2 regions of the Streptomyces sp. NPDC002643 genome follow, and region 2 is predicted to be linked to the other one. Evidence: riboswitches for the same ligand, from Rfam matches in the RefSeq annotation. Region 2 holds a riboswitch; the other holds the start of a gene.

Region 1 (10,433 bases), on a different contig from region 2:
CGGCCAAGTCCATGGACGACATGCACACCATCGTCACCAACTCCACGGTCGACGGCGTCCTTTCCGCCGTCCTCGCCCTGCTGATCATCGTGGTGATCGCCGACGCGACCCGGGTGTGCGTCCGGCATGTACGCCGCCCCGCGCTCTCCACACTGAGCGAGGCCACGTACGTGGAGTCGAAGATCGTCGCCCCGGCCGGGCTGTTCCCGACCAAGGAGGAGAAGGAGGAGGCGGCACGTGAGGCGGTCGGTTCTGGGCAGGGCGGTGGGCAGGGCGGCTGACGCGGCCCGGGGCGTGCGCTGGTACGTACGGGAGCTGACCGACGAGTCGGCGTACGACCGCTACGTGGAACATCTGCGCGCACACGCCCCCGACGTGCCGGTACCGTCCCGGCGGGAGTTCGAGCGCATGCGGACGGATCGACAGGAAGCGGACCCCCGTCAGGGCTTCCGCTGCTGTTGAACGGCGCGTCGAACGCCCAGCACCCACACAAATCCGTTATGCGGACAGGGGTTCCGTAAGGCGGAAGCAGTCCCTTAGATTTCCTGCGCATTACTCAGGTGATCAGTGAAGGGACGGAGCCCAGGTATGTCAGACGCACCGGAAGTGAAGCCACCGGAGGCATCGGTGGTGACACCGGTCAGGGTCGTCATCGCCCTCTGCCTGTTCGCCCCGTTCGTGGCGATGCTCTGGGTCGGCTCGTACGCCAAGGTGGACCCGGCGTTCATCGGCATCCCGTTCTTCTACTGGTACCAGATGGCCTGGGTGCTGATCTCCACCGCGCTCACGGGCACCGCGTACGTCCTGTGGCAGCGTGACCAGCGCGCCCGTCAGGCTCAGCGGTCCCAGGGCGGGGGTGTCGCGCAGTGAAGGACGGCGTGAACGGCGTGGCACTCGCCGTCTTCATCTTCTTCTTCCTGGCCGTCACGGTCATGGGCTTCCTGGCCGCCCGCTGGCGCAAGGCCGAGAACGAGCACAGCCTCGACGAATGGGGCCTGGGCGGACGTTCGTTCGGCACCTGGATCACCTGGTTCCTGCTCGGCGGTGACCTGTACACGGCGTACACCTTCGTCGCCGTACCGGCGGCGATCTACGCGGCGGGCGCGGCCGGTTTCTTCGCGGTGCCCTACACGATCCTGATCTACCCGCTGATCTTCACGTTCCTGCCCCGTCTGTGGTCGGTCTCGCACCGGCACGGCTATGTGACGACGTCCGACTTCGTCCGCGGCCGCTTCGGCTCGAAGGGGCTGTCGCTGGCGGTCGCCCTGACCGGCATCCTGGCCACGATGCCGTACATCGCGCTCCAACTCGTCGGCATCCAGGCGGTGCTGGACGTGATGGGCGTCGGCGGCGGCGAGAACACCAGCTGGTTCATCAAGGACCTCCCGCTGCTGATCGCGTTCGGCGTACTGGCGGCCTACACGTACTCGTCCGGTCTCCGCGCCCCCGCGCTGATCGCCTTCGTCAAGGACACCCTGATCTACATCGTCATCGCGGTGGCGATCATCTACATCCCGATCAAGCTGGGCGGCTTCGACGACATCTTCGCCAAGGCGAGCGAGGCGTTCGGCCAGACCAACCCGGCGACCGGCGCCCCGCGCGGGGCGCTCGTCCCCGGTGACGCGAGCCAGTGGACGTACGCGACCCTCGCCCTCGGTTCGGCGCTGGCGCTCTTCATGTACCCGCACTCGATCACGGCGACCCTGTCGTCGAAGAGCCGCGAGGTGATCCGCCGCAACACCACGATCCTGCCGCTGTACTCCCTGATGCTGGGCCTGCTCGCGCTGCTGGGCTTCATGGCGATCGCGGCCGGAATCAAGGTGCAGAACGGCCAGTTGGCGATTCCTCAACTCTTCGAAACGATGTTCCCGGACTGGTTCGCGGGAGTCGCCTTCGCCGCCATCGGCATCGGCGCTCTCGTCCCCGCGGCCATCATGTCCATCGCGGCGGCGAACCTCTTCACCCGCAACATCTACAAGGACTTCATCCGGCCGAACGCCACACCGGAGCAGGAGACGAAGGTCTCCAAGCTGGTGTCGCTGCTGGTGAAGGTGGGAGCCCTGGTCTTCGTCCTGACGATGGACAAGACGGTCGCCATCAACTTCCAACTCCTCGGCGGCATCTGGATTCTCCAGACCTTCCCGGCCCTGGTCGGCGGCCTCTTCACCCGCTGGTTCCACCGCTGGGCGCTCCTCGCGGGCTGGGCGGTCGGCATGCTCTACGGCACGATGGCCGCGTACGGCGTGGCCTCACCGACCCAGAAGCACTTCGGCGGCTCCAACGCCGAGATCCCCGGCATCGGCGAGATGGGCTACATCGGCCTGACCGCCTTCGTCCTGAACGTCGCCGTCACCGTGGTCCTGACGTTCCTCCTCCGCGCGACCAAGGCCCCCGACGGCATCGACGAGACCAAGCCGGAGGACTACACGGCGGACGCGGGCGACAAGGACGTACAGGTGGAGCTGCCCCCGGCGACGGCGGGAGCGAGCCACTAGTTTCGGCGGGTGCGGGTGGCACTGTGGTTGCTCGCGCAGTTCCCCGCGCCCCTAAAGACGAAAAGCAAGGGGCGCAGCCCCTGCTTTTCAGGGGCGCGGGGAACTGCGCGACCAGCCCCCACGAACCCGCACCCGCCCCACAACCCCCAGACCCGAGCCACTAGGCGGGTCCAGGGGCGCAGCCCCTGGGGTAGGCGGGGTCGAAGGGGCAGCCGCCCCTGGTGACGGAACGGGTAGGGGCGGCGGGGGCGAGACCCCCCGGTTACGCTGACCGGTGTGACCCCCCGCTCCCCCATCGTCCTGGACAGCGACCCCGGCATAGACGACGCGGTGGCCCTGCAATACCTCCTGGCCACCGACCTGTGGGACCTCAAGGCATACACCTCCGTGGGCGGCAACCTCCCACCCGACGCCACCCACCACAACGCCCGCACCCTCGCAAGAGCCCTCCGTATCGACACCGACGTCCCCGTCCACCGCGGCGCGGGCCGCCCCCTCTCCCGCCTCCCCTACCGCGAGGCATCCGCCTTCCACGGCCCGGCGGGCCTCGGCAACGAGACGCTCCCCGACTCCACGGCCCCCCACCCGAGGGAATCGTCGGCGCAAGCCCTGCTCCGCCTCTCCAGGGAGTACGAGGGCGAACTGACCGTCTGCGCCACCGGCCCCCTCACCAACGTGGCCATCGCCCTGCTGGAGGACCCGGCGTTCGCGAGGCGCGTGGCGAAGTTCGTGTTCATGGGCGGCGCGCCCCGGGTGCCGGGCAACTTCACCCCGGTCGCCGAGTTCAACATCTGGGCCGACCCGGACGCCGCCGAGGTGGTCCTCTCCTCCGGTATCCCGTTCACCATGGTCGACCTGGACGCCTCGCACCGCTGGCTGTTCCGCCCCGCCGACCTCGCGGCACTGGAGGCGGCAGGCCCCGGTACGGCCCTCGCCGCCCGGCTGATGCGGACGTACATGGCCGCGTACACCCGCCACGGCGGCGACGGCACCTGCCCGTTGCACGACCCGCTGGCGGTGGGGGTGTGCGGCGACGAGGCGTTCATCGAGGCCGCCGAGGGAGCCGTCGTGGTGGAGTGCGCGAGCGAACTGACACGCGGCCAGACGGTGTTCGTCCCGGCCGACGCCAAGCGTGTCTACTACTCCGAGTCCCCCACGTTGAGCGCCCGCCTCCGCACCACCGGCCGCGTGGCCCTGGGCCCCGGCACACGGGACTTCAGCAAGCATTTCGTGACGACGCTGCCGCGGTGGCCGGCGGTGGGGTGAGGGGCTTGGCTTCGGTGGGGTGAGGGGCCTGACGGTGCCGGACGGGAGGCACATCGAGCGTCGGATCATCACATGATCAACCGTCCCTGTGGACAACCAAAGTCACGCGTCGCCGCCCCTGATGGACACTGCGACGCATGGACATCACCCTCCACGAAAGCATCCACGGAAATCCGCTGAGTCCGCCTCTGAGCCGACCGCGACACAACATGTGGGGGTGGCATCGCGCCCCGCCACTAGATGTATGCTCGTGCTCGCTGTCGCCGCAGGGGAATCCGGTGCGAATCCGGAACTGTCCCGCAACGGTGTACTCGTGCGCGCCCATGCCCATGCGCGCACGCTTGTCGAGTCCGAGGACCTGCCGACAGCGCGCCCGGCCGTCCGGTCCGGGTGCCCTGACGTCCGGGCCTCGTGGAGTGGGCCGGTGGACTCGACGCCCCCGTGCGCTCGTTGCTGCCGCCTGCCTTCCACCAGGTCCCCTGCCGAGCGAGGGAGAGCCCCACGTGACCATCGCGCCAGCCGACCCGGTTTCAGCCACCACGGCCGCCGCCGACCAGGTGTGGGAGACCGACGGCCCCGGTGCCGCACTGCTGCGGACCCTGACCGGGCTGACCGCCGACCTCCCCGACGCCGACCCCGGCCGCGTCGCCGCCGCCGCGCTGCGCGGCCGGTCCGCTCGTGGCGCCGTGGAGGAGGTCACCGCGGAGTTGCGCGAGCTGGCCACGGAGGCGTCCGCCGGTCTCATCTCCGAGGACCCCGCGTACTCGAAGCTGGCCGCCCGGCTGCTGGCGATCAGCATTCGCGCCGAGGCAGCCTCCCAGGGCGTCACCGCGTTCACGGAGTCCATCGCGGTGGGCCACCGCGAGGGGCTTGTCGCGGACCGCACGGCGGAGTTCGCCCGGGTCCACGCCGCACGCCTCGACGCCCTGGTGGACCAGGCCGCCGACGACCGCTTCGGCTACTTCGGTCTGCGCACTCTGCACAGCCGCTACCTCCTGCGGCACCCCCTCACCCGCAAGGTCATCGAGACACCCCAGCACTTCATGCTGCGCGTCGCCTCCGGTCTCGCCGAGGACGACAGCCCCCGCTCCGTCGACGAAGTCGCCGCGCTCTACGGGCTCATGAGCCGCCTCGACTACCTCCCGTCCTCCCCCACCCTCTTCAACTCCGGTACGCGGCACCCCCAGATGTCGTCCTGCTACCTCCTCGACTCCCCCCTGGACGAGCTGGACTCCCTCTACGACCGCTACCACCAGGTGGCCCGCCTCTCGAAGCACGCGGGCGGCATCGGTCTGTCGTACTCCCGTATCCGCAGCCGGGGTTCGCTGATCCGGGGCACCAACGGGCACTCCAACGGCATCGTCCCGTTCCTGAAGACCCTGGACGCCTCGGTCGCCGCCGTGAACCAGGGCGGGCGGCGCAAGGGCGCGGCGGCGGTCTACCTGGAGACCTGGCACTCCGACATCGAGGAGTTCCTGGAGCTGCGCGACAACACCGGTGAGGACGCCCGGCGTACGCACAACCTGAACCTGGCGCACTGGATTCCGGACGAGTTCATGCGCCGGGTGAACGCCGACGAGCAGTGGTCGCTGTTCTCCCCGTCCGATGTGCCCGAGCTGGTGGACCTGTGGGGTGAGGAGTTCGACACCGCGTACCGGAAGGCGGAGGCGGACGGGCTGGCGAGGAAGACCATCCCGGCCCGTGACCTGTACGGCCGCATGATGCGCACCCTCGCGCAGACCGGCAACGGCTGGATGACCTTCAAGGACGCCGCCAACCGCACCGCCAACCAGACCGCCGAGCCGGGCCACGTCGTCCACTCCTCCAATCTGTGCACGGAGATCCTGGAGGTCACCAACGACGGGGAGACGGCGGTCTGCAACCTGGGCTCGGTGAACCTGGGCGCGTTCGTCGACCGGGCGAACGGCGACCTGGACTGGGAGCGGCTGGACGACACGGTCCGCACGGCCGTGACCTTCCTCGACCGCGTCGTCGACATCAACTTCTACCCCACCGAGCAGGCGGGCCGCTCCAACACCAAGTGGCGCCCGGTCGGCCTCGGCGCGATGGGCCTCCAGGACGTCTTCTTCCAGCTCCGACTGCCCTTCGACTCCCCCGAGGCGAAGGCGCTGTCCACCCGGATCGCCGAGCGGATCATGCTCGCCGCGTACGAGGCATCCGCCGACCTCGCCGAGCGCGGCGGCCCGCTGCCGGCCTGGGAGAAGACCCGCACGGCCCGAGGTGTGCTGCACCCCGACCACTACGGCGTCGAGTTCACCTGGCCGGAGCGCTGGGCGGCCCTGCGCGAGCGCGTCGCGACGACGGGCCTGCGCAACAGCCTCCTCCTCGCCATCGCGCCCACGGCCACCATCGCGTCCATCGCCGGTGTGTACGAGTGCATCGAGCCGCAGGTGTCCAACCTGTTCAAGCGCGAGACCCTCTCCGGTGAGTTCCTCCAGGTCAACTCATATCTGGTGCGGGACCTGAAGGAGTTGGGCGTCTGGGACGCCCGCACCCGGGAGGCGCTGCGCGATTCGAACGGCTCGGTGCAGGACTTCGCGTGGATTCCGGCCGACGTACGGGCGCTGTACCGCACGGCGTGGGAGATCCCGCAGCGCGGCCTGATCGACATGGCGGCGGCGAGGACCCCCTACCTGGACCAGTCGCAGTCGCTCAACCTGTTCCTGGAGACGCCGACCATCGGCAAGCTCTCCTCGATGTACGCGTACGCCTGGAAGTCGGGGCTGAAGACGACGTACTACCTGCGTTCGCGCCCGGCGACCCGGATCGCCCGCGCGGCACAAGCCACTGTTCCCGTTCAGCAGCCGGCGCCCGAAGACGCCGTCGCCTGCTCCCTTGAGAACCCCGAGTCCTGCGAGGCCTGCCAGTGATGACCAGCACCACCCGCTCCCAGAACCTCCTCGACCCGGGCTTCGAGCTGACCCTGCGCCCCATGCGCTACCCGGACTTCTACGAGCGCTACCGGGACGCCATCAAGAACACCTGGACCGTGGAGGAGGTCGACCTCCACTCGGACGTCGCCGACCTCGCCAAGCTCTCCCCCGCCGAGCAGCATCTGATCGGCCGGCTGGTCGCGTTCTTCGCCACGGGCGACTCGATCGTCGCGAACAATCTCGTGCTGACGCTCTACAAGCACATCAACTCCCCCGAGGCGCGGCTCTACTTGAGCCGTCAGCTCTTCGAGGAGGCCGTGCACGTCCAGTTCTACTTGACGCTGCTGGACACCTATCTCCCCGACCCGGAGGACCGCGCGGCGGCCTTCGCGGCCGTGGAGAACATCCCGTCCATCCGGGAGAAGGCCGAGTTCTGCTTCAACTGGATGGACTCCGTGGAGAAGCTGGACCGCCTGGAGTCGCGGGCCGACCGCCGCCGCTTCCTCCTCAATCTGATCTGCTTCGCCGCGTGCATCGAGGGCCTGTTCTTCTACGGGGCCTTCGCGTACGTCTACTGGTTCCGCAGCCGGGGTCTGCTGCACGGTCTGGCCACCGGCACCAACTGGGTGTTCCGGGACGAGACGATGCACATGAGCTTCGCGTTCGACGTGGTCGACACCGTCCGCAAGGAGGAGCCGGACCTCTTCGACGACCAGCTCCAGCAGCAGGTGACGGACATGCTGCTGGAGGCCGTCGAGGCCGAGCTGCAGTTCGCGCGCGACCTGTGCGGTGACGGACTGCCGGGTATGAACACCGACTCCATGCGGCAGTACCTGGAGTGCGTCGCCGACCAGCGTCTCACCCGCCTCGGCTTCGCCCCGGTGTACGGCTCGGAGAACCCGTTCTCCTTCATGGAGTTGCAGGGCGTCCAGGAGCTGACCAACTTCTTCGAGCGGCGCCCGTCGGCGTACCAGGTCGCGGTGGAGGGCACCGTCGACCTGGACGAGGACTTCTAGGACGCCGAGGTCACTTGAGGGTGACCGTGTCCCCGGCCGACGCGACCCTCGCGGTCGTCGTCAGGCCGGGGAAGTACCAGCGCCAACTGCCCGCCGAGTTGACGGTCGCCTTGGTGCTGAGCTTCCCTCCGCTGCCCGCCTTCACCGTCTTGACGGTGGTGTAGCTCGCGGCGCCCTTCTTCTTGAACTGCAGCTGGACCGACTGCCCGCCGAATCCGTTGTACTTCAGCGTCTCCCAGTTGGCCCGGGTCAGCTTGCCGGTGACGGTGACCTTCGCGCCCTTGGTGACCTTCTCCGGCTTGATGTAGGCGGTGAGGGCCGTGGCGCGTTTGACCTTGTAGCGGGCGATGTCGTCGGAGATCCAGTAGTCGCCGTCGTTCGCCCTGACCGTGGCATTGACCTGCCAGAGCCCGGCGATCCGGTTGCTGTCGATGTCATCGCCCTGCGCGATCCCGGCCGGGTCGACCGTCACGGTGGCCGTGCAGAGCGAAGTCGTCGAGGACTTCTTGGCGCACGTCAACCGGGTCTCGTCCGAAAGACCGTAGCCATTGGACCGGTTGAAGGTGCTGATGCGATCGAGCTTCTTCACCCCCGAGTCGTCCCTGACGGTGAGGGCGATCCGGTACGTCACGGTCTTCGACGTCCCGATGATGACGTTCTTGCCGCCGTTGACGACCGTCTTCGTGACCCGGACGTCACCCCGGCCCTCCGCCTGCGCCCCGGTCGCCGTCAGCAGTACCAGGGCCGCCGCCCCGCCCGCCACGGCCAGGGTCCGGCCGTGTGCGGGGCGTGTTCTGTGATTCATGATCCTCCCCTTGTGGTCGGGGAGAGGCTACACAGAAGGCGGACCGGCGTCGTACAGACAAGCGATCAGGCCGCGCGGGCGATGTGGTGCGAGGAGGCCGGCCGGGACTCGGCCTGCGGGCGGGTGGCACGGTGCCGCCGGATGTCCTGGTGACGGACCGTGTCCCCGGCGGCGGCCCGCAGCTCCGCCTCCCTGAGCTGGCGGTCGATGCGCCGGTCCCGTACGACACCGATGGCAGCGGGCAGGATGACCAGGGCGAACATCCCGAGGACGACCAGAGTTCCGATGAGTGCCTGTATCTGTGTCTCGTTCATGGACACCACTCTCCCGCCGGACACTCCTTACGGACAGTGGCAGGACTGCCGCACACCCTCGAATTACTGCCATATCCGAGGCACACTGGAGCCATGCTGAAAAACGTGGCCGCCATCCTCCTCGACGGAGTGCATCCCTTCGAGCTGGGCGTCGCCTGCGAGGTGTTCGGCCTGGACCGCAGCGACGAGGGCCTGCCGGTGTACGACTTCGCGGTGGCCTCGGCCGAGGGCCCGACCCTGAGCACGCACGCCGGGTTCACGGTCTCCACGACCCATGGTCTCGACCGGCTGGAAGAGGCCGACCTCGTCATCGTCCCCGCAGGTGACAGCTATGTGGACCGGACCTACCCGCCCGAGCTGCTGGACGCGCTGCGCCGGGCCGCGGACCGGGGCGCCCGTGTGCTCAGCGTGTGCTCGGGGGTCTTCGTGCTCGGCGCGGCCGGACTGCTGGACGGACGGCCCTGCGCGGTGCACTGGCGGCACGCCGAGACCCTGGCCCGACGCTATCCACGGGCGATCGTCGAGCCCGACGTGCTGTATGTGGACGCGGACCCGGTGATCACCTCGGCGGGCACGGCGGCCGGTATCGACGCCTGTCTGCATATCGTCCGCAAGGAACAGGGCCCGGAGGTCGCCAACAGGATCGCCCGGCGGATGGTCGTACCGCCGCACCGGGACGGCGGTCAGGCCCAGTACATCGAACGGCCCCTGCCGCGCTCGCAGTGCGACACGGTCGGCGAGGTGCTGGCCTGGATGGAGCGCCATCTCGACGAGGAGGTCACCGTCGAGCAGCTCGCCGCCCGCGCCCATATGTCCCCGCGGACCTTCGCCCGCCGCTTCCAGCAGGAGACCGGGACCACGCCGTACCGCTGGCTCCTGCGCCAACGGGTGCTGCTGGCCCAGCGGTTGCTGGAGGCGACGGACGAGACGATGGACGCGATCGCCTGGCGCACCGGCTTCGGCACGGCGGCCGCCCTGCGCCATCAGTTCGTACGGTCGCTGGGGACGACCCCGCAGGCCTACCGCCGGACCTTCCGGGGCCCTCAGGCGCCCGGCGCGCCCGACGAAGCTCAGTCGTTGGCGACCACGGGGTAGCGCGGCTCGTTCTCGGCCATCTGCCGCAGCGCGTCCTTGCGGTCACGCTTGGAGAGGCGGTCGATGTAGAGGTAGCCGTACAGGTGGTCGGTCTCGTGCTGGAGGCAGCGCGCGAAGTACCCGGTGCCGCGCACCTTGATCGGGTTGCCCTTCTCGTCCTGCCCGGTGACCTCGGCGTAGTCGGGGCGGGCGAGCGGCATGTACGCGGTCGGCACCGACAGGCACCCCTCGTTGCTGTCGTCCAACCGGCGCTTGTCGGCGGGCAGTTCGACCAGCTTGGGGTTGCAGACGACACCGACGTGCCGCTTGCCCTCGTCGTCCGGGCAGTCGTACACGAACACCTTCAGATCCACACCGATCTGGTTGGCGGCCAGCCCCACGCCCTCGGCGGTCCGCTGGCTGGCGAACATGTCGTCCACCAGCTTCGCCAACTCGTCGCCGAACTCGGTGACGTCCTTGCACTCCTTGTGCAGCACCGGGTGCCCCACGACGGTGATGGGCCGAGACGTCCCGCGCTCCCGGTACGCCGCCTCACGCTCCTCGCAGTC
Region 2 (10,433 bases):
AGAGCGCGTCCGTGTCCGCGTGTTCCTCGATCAGATCGCCGAGCCGGTCCAACTGCTCCTCGCGCAGCGCGGCGAACGACGTGTCGTCGGCCGGCACGAAACGGCGCCCCGCGGCGGACGCCACCTCACGCAGAAACGCGCGCCGGAACCCGTCCGACTCCAACGAACCGTGCCAGTGGGTACCCCAGGTGGCCCCGACCCGGCACCCGTCCAAGAAGGGCTCACCACCGTCGACATCGGTGTCGATCTGGGCGACCCCATGATGGATCTCGTACCCCTCGACCCGCTCCCCGAGGGCCTCCCCGACGGGCCGGGTGAGGGTCTTCTCCCGAGCGAACCGCACCCGGACGGGCAGCACCCCGAGCCCCTCGACCCGCCCCCGCCGACTCTCGACCTCGTCCTCGATGCGCTCCCCGAGCATCTGGAAGCCCCCACAGATCCCGAGCACGGGCAGCCCCTCGGCCACCCTGCGCCTCAGGGCGTCCGCGAGCCCGCGCTCCCGCAGCCACTCCAGCGCCCGTACGGTCCCTCGCGTGCCGGGGATGACGACGAGGTCGGCGTCGGCCAGTTCCTCCGGCCGGTCCACGAACCGCACGACGACACCGGGTTCGGCGGCCAGCGCGTCCACATCGGTGAAGTTGGACATGAGGGGGACGGCACAGACGGCGACCCGCAGCACATCCTCCCCGACGGGCGGCGCGACATTCGACTCCCGGACGGTCCCGCGCAGCGAAACCCTCAGCCCGTCCTCCTCGTCGATACCGAGCCCGTGCCGGAACGGCAGCACACCGTACGTACGCCGCCCCGTGAGGCCGTGCAGCATGTCGAGGCCGGGCTCCAACAACCCGACGTCCCCCCGGAACTTGTTGACGAGGAACCCGGCGACGAGCGCCTGGTCCTCGGGCGAGAGCAGCGCCACGGTGCCGAAGAACGAGGCGAAGACGCCGCCACGGTCGATGTCACCGACGACCAGCACGGGCAGCCCGGCATTCCGGGCGATCCCCATGTTCACGATGTCGGTCCGCCGGAGGTTGATCTCAGCCGGACTCCCGGCCCCCTCACAGATCACCGCGTCATAAGTGCCCCGCAACTCGGCGAGACACTCCAACACGGTCCCGAGCAGCCGCTGCTGCCGGCCCCCGTGCAGCCTTTTCCCGGGGGACACCGCACCTGATTGCGGCTGCGCCGCGGGCCCAGACCCCCCGAAGAAGCCCTTCGCACTCATCTCCCCAACGGGCTTGCCCAGCAGCACGACCTGACTGCTCCGCTCCCCACCGGGCTTGAGCAACACGGGATTCATCAACGCCGTCGGCTCGACCCGACAGGCCTGAGCCTGCATGGCCTGGGCCCGCCCGATCTCGGCACCTTCACGCGTGACGAACGAATTCAGGGACATGTTCTGAGCCTTGAACGGCGCGACCTTCACGCCCTGCCGCACCAGCCACCGACAGATCCCGGCGGTGACCACACTCTTCCCGGCATCGGAGGTGGTCCCAGCAATGAGGAGCCCGCTCACGAAGTCCCCCTCGACCACTGTGGGCAATCGTTCCGCAGGGCGATGGGGGTCCCCCCGGTCGAGCGAAGCCGAGAGTGGGGGAGGGTGGGCACAGCCTGCAGCGCCGGGCGCCCCATCACCCGGTCCCGCAGCACCGCCACCCCCGCACTCACCCCCAACGCCAGCCACCCCACCCGCCGCGAAAGCCGCACAGCCCGCTCGATATCCCCAACCCCCACAGCCCGCCCCTCCCCATTCAGCACAGGCCGATGCTCCACCCGCCCCCCATACGACAACGTCCCCCCGAGCCGCACCCCCAAGGCCCCCGCGAACGACGCCTCCACAGGCCCGGCATTGGGACTGGGATGCTTGCCGGCATCGGCCCGCCAAGCCCGCACGGCCCCCCGGGCATCCCCCCCACCCACCGCGGCCAACACCGCCGTGAGCCGCGCCCCCGGCCACCCCACGACATCATCCAGCCGAGCCGAAGCCCACCCATACCGCCGATACCGCTCGGACTTGTGACCAACCATGGCGTCAAGGGTGTTGACGGCCCGAAACCCCACAAGCCCGGGCACCCCTCCGACGGCCCCCCACACCAGCGCCCCCACGACGGCGTCGGAGGTGTTCTCGGCGACGGACTCGACAACGGCCCGGGCGATCCCATCGGCGTCGAGGGCCTGGGGATCACGCCCGCACAGATGCGGCAGCCGCTCCCGCGCCGCCTCGACATCCCCGGCTTCGAGCGCCCGCCCGATGCCCCGGGCCTCCCGCGCGAGGGAAGTCCCCCCGACGACAGCCCAGGTGGCGCCGCCGGTCAACGCGACGGAGGCGACGGACGACCGGCGCACACCGCGCGCGGCGACGGCGCCCAGCGCAACCGCGGCACCAGCGCACACGGCGGTGTGCAACGCGCCCCACCCACGGTGGTCCCGCCACAACACCCGCTCCACAGCGGCGGCGCCCCGCCCGAACGCGGCGACCGGATGCCCCCGGCGAGGATCGCCGAGCAGCAGATCACCGAGGAGTCCGGCGGCGGCGCCGTACGCGAACACGCGATCGGCACGCATGGATTCAGCAGCCGATCGGAAGGCCGGACCGGAACCAGAACCGGAACCCGAATCGGAGCCGGGAGACGAAACTCGACCGGCTCGACCCACCCGACCCACCAAACCCACTCAACCGACTCAACTGGCCCGATCGGCAGCCGCGCATGGCGATATGTCCTCACTCAGGGTGTCCACGCCCTGGTTCGACGAGACCGACGGCGAGAGTTCCTGGCTCCCGGGGAAGACCGTTCCCCGGTGACAGTGGCGGGACCGCGCCGGACTCGCACCGGCTTCCTCTCCTGCCGTCGTACATGGCCCCGGCAGTCCACCACGCCCCCGGAAGAGCCGTCAACTTGCTCTTGACCTGCGACGCAGCGGTGTGCTGAGCCCCACACCGCTGAAATATCGTCAGACGCGCTAATCGGCGGTTTCTCTACTCTTTCCCGACGCCCGGGATGGGAACACTGAAGGGAACGGCAGTACGAAAGCTGAGCGCCGACGAGCGGCATTGGGTGATTCGTTGCGGGGAGACGAACCTGGTGTGGCCGGGGCTCCCGCCGCCGGAGGGCGCCGGGCGCACACGGCGCTCGGGTCGTCACGACGGACGCCGTGTCGGGGCGCTGACTCTTGGGTGCGAAGGAGGTCGGTGTGGTCGGCAGGGAGTCGTCGGAGCGGGTGTGGGTCAAGAGCAGTCATTCCGGCAATCAGGGTGGGGAATGTCTTGAGTTGGCCGTTGAGGGAGCGCGGGTGCTGGTCCGTGACTCGAAGTCGAGCCAAGACGCTCTGCTCACCTTCCGTTACGCGGCGTGGTGTGGTTTTCTGGCGGGGCTTGTGGACCCGGGAGCGGGCGGCTCCTGATGATCCGCCCGGGGGACGGGAGGTACGCACATGGGAGACCGACCAAGGAGTTCTTCCTCGGAGCGCGCGGGGAAGCCCAGCATGAGGGCGACGCGTATCGCCGCCGCTGCTCCACTGGCGCTCTACTGCTCGGTGGCGGGAGTGCTGGCCGTCGGGGCCGGTGCCCTGGCCGCGCTGCTGGTGCCGTCCGGTGAGGCCCGGGCCCTGGTCTGGCTGGTGGTGACCGTGCTGGTGGCCGGCGGAGCCGGACTGTGGTGGGGTATCACCCCGGTCACTGAGCGGCTCCGGGTTCTGAACCGGGCCCTGGTGCCGGCTCAGCCCCGGAGGTCGCAGCGCCATTGACGGGAGTGGTCGGCGCGTCCCCGGAGCGGTGACGCAGTGCGCTGCCCAGTCCCGCGCCGAGCGCGGTGACGAGGGCCGCCCCGAGTGCGCCGATCACGACCGTGGCGAGCGGTGTCCCGGCCATGAAGGTCACACTGGGGGCGACGCGTGCCGCCGCCGCGATGCTGAACAGCAGGACGCTGCCGCATGCCGTGCCCAGCAGCAGCCGCGTCGACAGCAGCCGTATCTCCCCGTCCACTCTGGCGTTCTCCACCCGGATCAGGGAGTCGGCCCAGTCGGACTGCTGCATGGCGTACGCCTTGAGGGCGTGGTCGTCGATGGGAGGCGGACCTTCCTCCTCCGTGGAACCGGGAGGGACTCCGGACGCTTCGCCTGCCGGAACGACGCGGGCCGCGCGGAGCCCGCGCCACCACTCTCGTAACCCGAAGACCGCCATGGGTCCTCCCCCGAATCCGCCCGGGCCGTCCCGTCCCGGGATCAGTTGTGTTCCAGACTCTCCTTGATCGAGTCGATCAGCTCGATCATCGCCTCGCCGTGGACGGCGAGGCCGCTGATCTCCTCGAAGCACTCCTGGTAGCGGGCCATGAGGCCGTGGTCCTCCCGGCTGGTGAGCCCGCCGTGCGGACTTTCCAGATACAGCAGGTCGTCGTCGTCCTTGAAGCCCAGCAGGATGAACGTGGCGGTGATGCTGAAGTGCGCTCCCGCCGAGAAGGGAAGCACCTGAAGGTTCACCCGGGGGTGGTCCATCAGGGTCTTGAGATGGTCCAGTTGGCGACGGAGCACCGAGGGGCCGCCAATGGCCCGCCGGATGGCCGCCTCGTCGAGGACGACGTTCACATACGGTCCCTCGTCGCCGTCGAAGTAGCGCTCCTGACGGGTCGCGCGGAGTTCGATCTGCCCTCGCAGGGCCGGGCCCGGGTCGCCGGTGGAGATGACCGCCGCCGCGTAGTCCTCGATCTGCAGCAGCCCCGGCAGCAGGATCGGGTTGTACATGCGGATGCTGTTCGCGGCGCCCTCGTACCCGAGGTACCGGGCGTACTGGTTGGACACCACCTCGCTGTACGGCGCCCACCAGGAGGTGCCCTTGGAGCCCCTGGCCGCGTCCTCCAGTTCGGCGACCAGGACGGGGTCCGAGACGCCGTACTCCTGGAGCAGGGCCCGTAGATCCGTGACGCTCACGCTGACAATGCCGTTCTCGATCCTGATGAGTTTTGAGAGCGACCATTCCAGGCCATTCGCGGCGTCCTGCTGGGTCAGTCCGGCTTGCTCGCGGGCTTTCCGCAGCTCGATTCGCAGCCTGCGTCGATTCAGACTCGGATCGATGTCCCTGGCCATGATGCTCCCTGCCACATGTCGTCATTGACTCGTCAGGCGGCCACCCTCATAGAGCAACTGTCCAACCAGAGTAGGGCAGTTGAGCACGGGCGGCCAGCCGTCGTCAGTATGACATGTGGCTTTCCGGCAGGGTCGTTGTGCTGCTCCGAATGCGAAGAAAACCCCCGTAAGCGTCACAAAGCGCCTACGGGGGTTGAATCTGGAGTTGTCGGTGTGACGGCCCGTGAGCCGAGGGATTTCCGATCTCAGGCCATGATCAGAGAAATTCCGTACGCCACCGCCGTCGCGCACAGCGCGAAGCACACGTACGCCCCCGCGGTCGCAAGCGCCACCGAGTCGCCTCGCGTTGACGCCTCCTCCCGCTTGGAGAGCCCGACGATCCCGAGCGTGAAGAGGCCCACGAGGGCCACGGTGACCACGAGGCTGACTCCGAAGACGGAGCCCAGGGCTGCCCAGTCGATGTGCATGGTGAATCTTCCTCGGGAGGCGTGGGGGGTCAGGCGGCGGGCGTGGGTGTCGACGGGCTCGCGGGGGTCCCCACGGGAGCCGTCGTCGCGGAGATTGTCGCGGTCAGCTCCTCGGCGGTGAGACCACCGGTCGCCGACGGCGTCACCGTCGCGTCCGCGGCCGTCACCGTCGCGGGCGTCACCGTCACCGCGCCGGAGGACTCCCCGGCGTCGCTGTCGTTGACGTTCGTGTGATCCACGACCTCCCGTCGCGAGACCACCCAGATCGCCGCGCTGGACGCCACCAGGAATACCGCCACGAGGGATGTCCCCGCCGTGCCGAAGGACGTCACCCACTCGGCGAGCGCGGCGACGAGCGCGGCGGCCGGGAGGGTCAGCCCCCAGGCGACGAACATCCGGGTCGCGGTGGACCAGCGGACCACACCGCCCTTGCGGCCGAGCCCGGCGCCCATCACCGAACCCGAGACGGAGTGCGTGGTGGAGAGCGAGAAGCCCAGGTGGGACGAGGCGAGGATCACCGTCGCGGCGCTGGTCTGCGCGGCGAAGCCCTGCTGCGGCTGGAGATCGGTCAGCCCCTTGCCCATCGTGCGGATGATCCGCCACCCGCCCAGATAGGTGCCGAGCGCGATGGCCGTTCCGGCGGAGACGATGACCCACACCGGCGGGTCGGAGTCGGGCGCGAGGGCGCCGCCGGCGACCAGGGCGAGGGTGATGATGCCCATCGTCTTCTGGGCGTCGTTCGTGCCGTGGGCCAGTGAGACCAGGCCCGCGGAGGCGATCTGCCCGGCCCGGTAGCCCTTGCCCGACGCCTTCTCGCTGGTGTGCTGCCCCAGCCTGTACGTCAGCCGGGTGGCGAACATCGCCGCGACACCGGCGACCAGCGGGGCGGCGACGGCCGGGATCAGCACCTTGGTGACGAGCACGTCACCGTGCACCGCGCCCAGGCCGGCCGAGGCGATCGTGGCACCGATCAGACCGCCCATCAGGGCGTGCGACGAACTGGAGGGGAGTCCCACGAGCCAGGTCAGCAGGTTCCAGAGGATGGCGCCGACGAGCGCCGCGAATATCACCTCGGGTTGGATGCCGGACTCGTCGACGAGCCCTTTCGAGATCGTGTTGGCGACCTCGATGGAGAGGAAGGCGCCGACAAGGTTGAGCACGGCGGACATGGCCACCGCGACCTTGGGCTTCATCGCGCCGGTCGAGATGGTGGTGGCCATCGCGTTGGCGGTGTCGTGGAAACCGTTCGTAAAATCGAACACGAGCGCGGTGATCACCACGATCGCGAGGATCAGCGAGAAGTTTTCCATTTACCCGGGCTTCTTTTGGACGTCAGTGGTGCGTTGACGGTAAGTAGCCTGGGTGAACGGAAGATGAACGCAGGCGGGCATATGGGTGTAGTGGTGGCGGGGTCGCCGTTCCGCTTGCGTCGACGCGCGGGCCGGCGCCCGGGGAACGGCGCCCCGGAGCGTTCGAATCAGCCCCTGGCGAACTCCTTCAGCCGGGACGTGGACCCGTTGAAGAGGTTCTGATCCCCCGGCAGGCTGCCGCTGCCGTTGTCGTACTGCCAGATCGTCCAGAACTTCCATCCGGCCGGAAGCTCACCCGCTCCTGCGGAGTTGTACCGGGCCAGCCACAGTGCGTGATTGCCGCCGAACGCCTTGCTGTTGCCGGTGCACGTCTTCCACCAGTGGGTGGTCGTGTAGATCACCGGGCGGCGGCCGGTGAGGCGCTTGACCTCGTCGCTGAAGGACCTGATCCAGCCGACCATCCTGCTGTTGCTGAGCCCGTAGCACTTCTTCTTCTTGTCGTACGGGTTGTACTCGATGTCGAGCGCCGGCGGCAGCGTCCAGCCGTCCGACCGCCAGCCCCCGCCGTTGCGCACGAAGTACGCGGCCTGGGCCCTGCCGGAGGACTTGTTCGGCAGCGCGAAGTGGTAGGCGCCCCGGACCAGACCCGCGTCACGCGAGCCGTCGTACTGCTGGCCGAAATAGGGGTTGCGGTAGGTGGTGGACTCGGTCGCCTTGACGTAGACGAACCTGGCGCCCTTCTTCTTGGCGCCGGTCCAGTTGACGCTCTTCTGGTGCGAGGAGACGTCGTGCCCCTTGGGCCGGGACGCGGCCGAGACGGGGATCTCCACGAGCGCGGTTCCCCCCAGGGTCAGTGCGGCCACCGAGACCGCGACCATGCGGTGGTGGCGACGGGACGGTTTGTGGTCACAGGCCATGTTTCCCCCCGGAATGGCGACGTGTGCTGCGAAACATCCGGAGGCTACTGGAAGATCACCGCATGCCGATCAATCACCGGCCAATCACCGTCAAGGGCGATCTGTAGGCATATGAACCCTTTCGGAGCCGCGAATTCCGCCCTACAGTGCGGCCGCCCCCACCCCGCCCCCACGGCCCGCCTGGCAGGATCACCGCATGGTTGAGCAGCGGTGGAACGCCCGGGGCCGGCGGGGCGAGAGCGGGCGATCACAGGACGCGCGGGAGACCCGGGAGCGGGAGACACCGGACGACATCGCCCGGGCATGGGACGAACTCGTCGCGACGGCCCGCCGGACGGTGACCGACGGACTGGTCGTCGGAACCTCCGGCAACGTCTCGGTACGCGTCGGGGACACCGTCCTGGTCACACCGACGGGAATTCCGTACGACCGCCTCACCCCCGACGACGTCACGGGCGTCGACCTCGCCGGCCACCAGGTCCTCGGCACGCTCCGCCCGACGAGCGAACTCCCCATGCACCTCGCGATCTACGACCGGACCGGCGCCGGCGCCGTCGTCCACACCCACGCCGTCCACGCGACCGCCGTCTCCACGCTCGTACGGGAGCTGCCGCTGATCCACTACATGGCCGCGGCCATGGGCGGCCCCGTCCGAGTCGCCGCCTACGCGACCTACGGCACCCAAGAGTTGGCCGAGAACATGCTCCGCGCCCTGACGGACCGCACAGCATGCCTCCTGCAGAACCACGGCACGATCACATACGGAAACACCCTCTCCGAAGCCTTCGACCGCACGGCCCAGCTGGAATGGATGTGCCAGGTCTGGCTCACCGCGTCATCGCTCCCGGGCCACTCCCCGACCCTGCTTACCCCGGAACAGCTGACAGAGGTGGGAGCACACCTCAAGGGCTACGGCCAGCCGAAGTAGAGGCCGTTGGGCAAGCCCGGCCCCACAGCCCCACATCACCGGTGGGTCGGTCCTGGCCGGTGGTGCCCGGATCACCCGCAGTCCCGTCGCCGCGGTCGTGCCGGTCGATCCGTGCGGCGCCCGCCGGTCATCCCCGGCGGGCGCCCGGCGGCACGGGATCATCCCGCCCCGGTCACCCGTGCCCCGGTCACCCCCCGGCTCCGGCCCACTGGCTGGACGTGGGGTGGGCCGGGAGACTGGGTGGGTGCGTGGAGTCGGAGCAGCAGTGGTCGGCGTCGGTGTCGCGGTCGCGGCCGGCGCGGTGAGCGTCGCGGTGGGCCGCCTGGCCAGCGACGCCGCGCTGAAGGCGCCCCCGGGCCGCCCGCTGCCCACCGAACCCCGGCTCACCGTGCACTCCACGGCCGCCGGACGCGTCGCCCTGACCCGCGCCTTCGCCTCCCAGCGCCCCGGCGTCTACGGCCTCACCGGCGCATCCGCCCACGCCGTCGTCGGCAACGTCCTCAACGGCGCCTCCCAGGCCCCCGACACCGTCGTACGCCGCCTGGAACGCGTCACCCACGGCACCCTGGAGCCCGGCGACAAGGTCTGGCTCACCCCCAACACCCACACCGGCGACCCCCGCACCGCCCTCGGCCTCGACCACACCGACATCGGCATCCCCGGCGAACTCGGCAGCCTCCCCGCCTGGTTCGTCCCCGCGCCCCGCGACACCTGGGTGATCACCGTGCACGGCCTCGGCGCCACCCGCGAACACCCCATGAACGTCATGGAGTTCCTGCACCGCCACCGCTTCCCGGTGCTCGACCTCGCCTACCGGGGCGACCCCGGCGCCCCCCGCTCCCCGGACGGCCTGAACCACCTCGGCGAGACCGAGTGGCGCGACGTGGACGCGGCCATCCGCCACGCCGTACGCCACGGCGCGGGCAGGGTCGTCCTGCACGGCTGGTCCACCGGCGCCACCATGGCCCTGCGCGCTGCCACGCTCTCCCCTCTGCGCGACCGCGTCGCCGGACTCGTCCTGGACTCGCCCGTCCTCGACTGGACCGCCACCCTGCGCGCCCTCGCCGCCGCCCGCCGCACCCCGGGCGCCCTGCTGCCCCTCGCGGTCCGCGCCGCCCAGGGCCGTACGGGACTGCGCGGCGACCGCTCCACGGCCGTCACCGTCCCGCCCCGGCTCAGGGCCCCGGTCCTCATCTTCCACGGCCCCGACGACACCGTCGCCCCCTGGACCGCCTCCCGCCACCTCGCCGCCCACCACCCCGACCGCGTCACCCTCCACACCGTCCGCCAGGCCCCCCACGCCGCCATGTGGAACGCCGACCCCGCCACCTACGAAGAGACCCTCCGCCGCTTCCTGACCCCGCTGATGTAGCCGGCGGCTCGCGCCACCGCCCGCCGCGTCCCTCTTCACGGCAGCCCCGGCCACCCTTCCCCCCCCGGACCGGCGCGGCACATTCCGTTTAGTGCCGAAGGTGGTGCTCCGTACCAGTCTCAGGGGCTTGTGGGACCCGTCCCTTGGCCACCCATGTCGCCCGCTGTGACATTCCGTTTGGGTTTTCGGACCGTCAACCGGAAGACTGCCCCCGTGACGTCCCGTAACCCGCGCGACTCCAGGCTCCGACTCGTCAGCCCGCGAACCCTGGCCGCCGCTCCCCGAGCAGCAGTGACCCAGCGCCGCCGACCGGCCCCCCGCCCGCCGGAGGGCACCCCTCCGCCCGCGGAACTCGCCTGT

Evidence for each region. Region 2 has a riboswitch for cobalamin ahead of ACWD4G_RS28190 (cobalamin biosynthesis protein). Riboswitches for the same ligand answer to the same signal wherever they lie in the genome.
Region 1: linked by a shared signal. The riboswitch ahead of ACWD4G_RS25120 (ribonucleoside-diphosphate reductase subunit alpha) and the one ahead of ACWD4G_RS28190 (cobalamin biosynthesis protein) in region 2 are both predicted to bind cobalamin.

The regions. Positions count from the first base shown of each region.
Region 1 covers NZ_JBSFVY010000016.1:201,674-212,106, reverse strand. Annotated here, with positions in the region: gene ACWD4G_RS25145 (carbon starvation CstA family protein) at 1-281, shown strand, start outside; gene ACWD4G_RS25140 (YbdD/YjiX family protein) at 238-462, shown strand; gene ACWD4G_RS25135 (DUF3311 domain-containing protein) at 589-870, shown strand; gene mctP (monocarboxylate uptake permease MctP) at 867-2,495, shown strand; gene ACWD4G_RS25125 (nucleoside hydrolase) at 2,772-3,761, shown strand; cobalamin riboswitch at 4,006-4,141, shown strand; gene ACWD4G_RS25120 (ribonucleoside-diphosphate reductase subunit alpha) at 4,265-6,652, shown strand; gene ACWD4G_RS25115 (ribonucleotide-diphosphate reductase subunit beta) at 6,652-7,671, shown strand; gene ACWD4G_RS25110 (hypothetical protein) at 7,682-8,476, opposite strand; gene ACWD4G_RS25105 (hypothetical protein) at 8,542-8,790, opposite strand; gene ACWD4G_RS25100 (GlxA family transcriptional regulator) at 8,884-9,885, shown strand; gene def (peptide deformylase) at 9,861-10,433, opposite strand, start outside.
Region 2 covers NZ_JBSFVY010000020.1:59,088-69,520, reverse strand. Annotated here, with positions in the region: gene ACWD4G_RS28195 (cobyric acid synthase) at 1-1,516, opposite strand, end outside; gene ACWD4G_RS28190 (cobalamin biosynthesis protein) at 1,513-2,565, opposite strand; cobalamin riboswitch at 2,745-2,866, opposite strand; gene ACWD4G_RS28185 (DUF397 domain-containing protein) at 3,193-3,402, shown strand; gene ACWD4G_RS28180 (hypothetical protein) at 3,484-3,744, shown strand; gene ACWD4G_RS28175 (hypothetical protein) at 3,674-4,180, opposite strand; gene ACWD4G_RS28170 (helix-turn-helix domain-containing protein) at 4,222-5,079, opposite strand; gene ACWD4G_RS28165 (hypothetical protein) at 5,325-5,546, opposite strand; gene ACWD4G_RS28160 (inorganic phosphate transporter) at 5,576-6,856, opposite strand; gene ACWD4G_RS28155 (lysozyme) at 7,024-7,773, opposite strand; gene ACWD4G_RS28150 (class II aldolase/adducin family protein) at 7,970-8,701, shown strand; gene ACWD4G_RS28145 (alpha/beta hydrolase family protein) at 8,946-10,073, shown strand; gene ACWD4G_RS28140 (hypothetical protein) at 10,287-10,433, shown strand, end outside.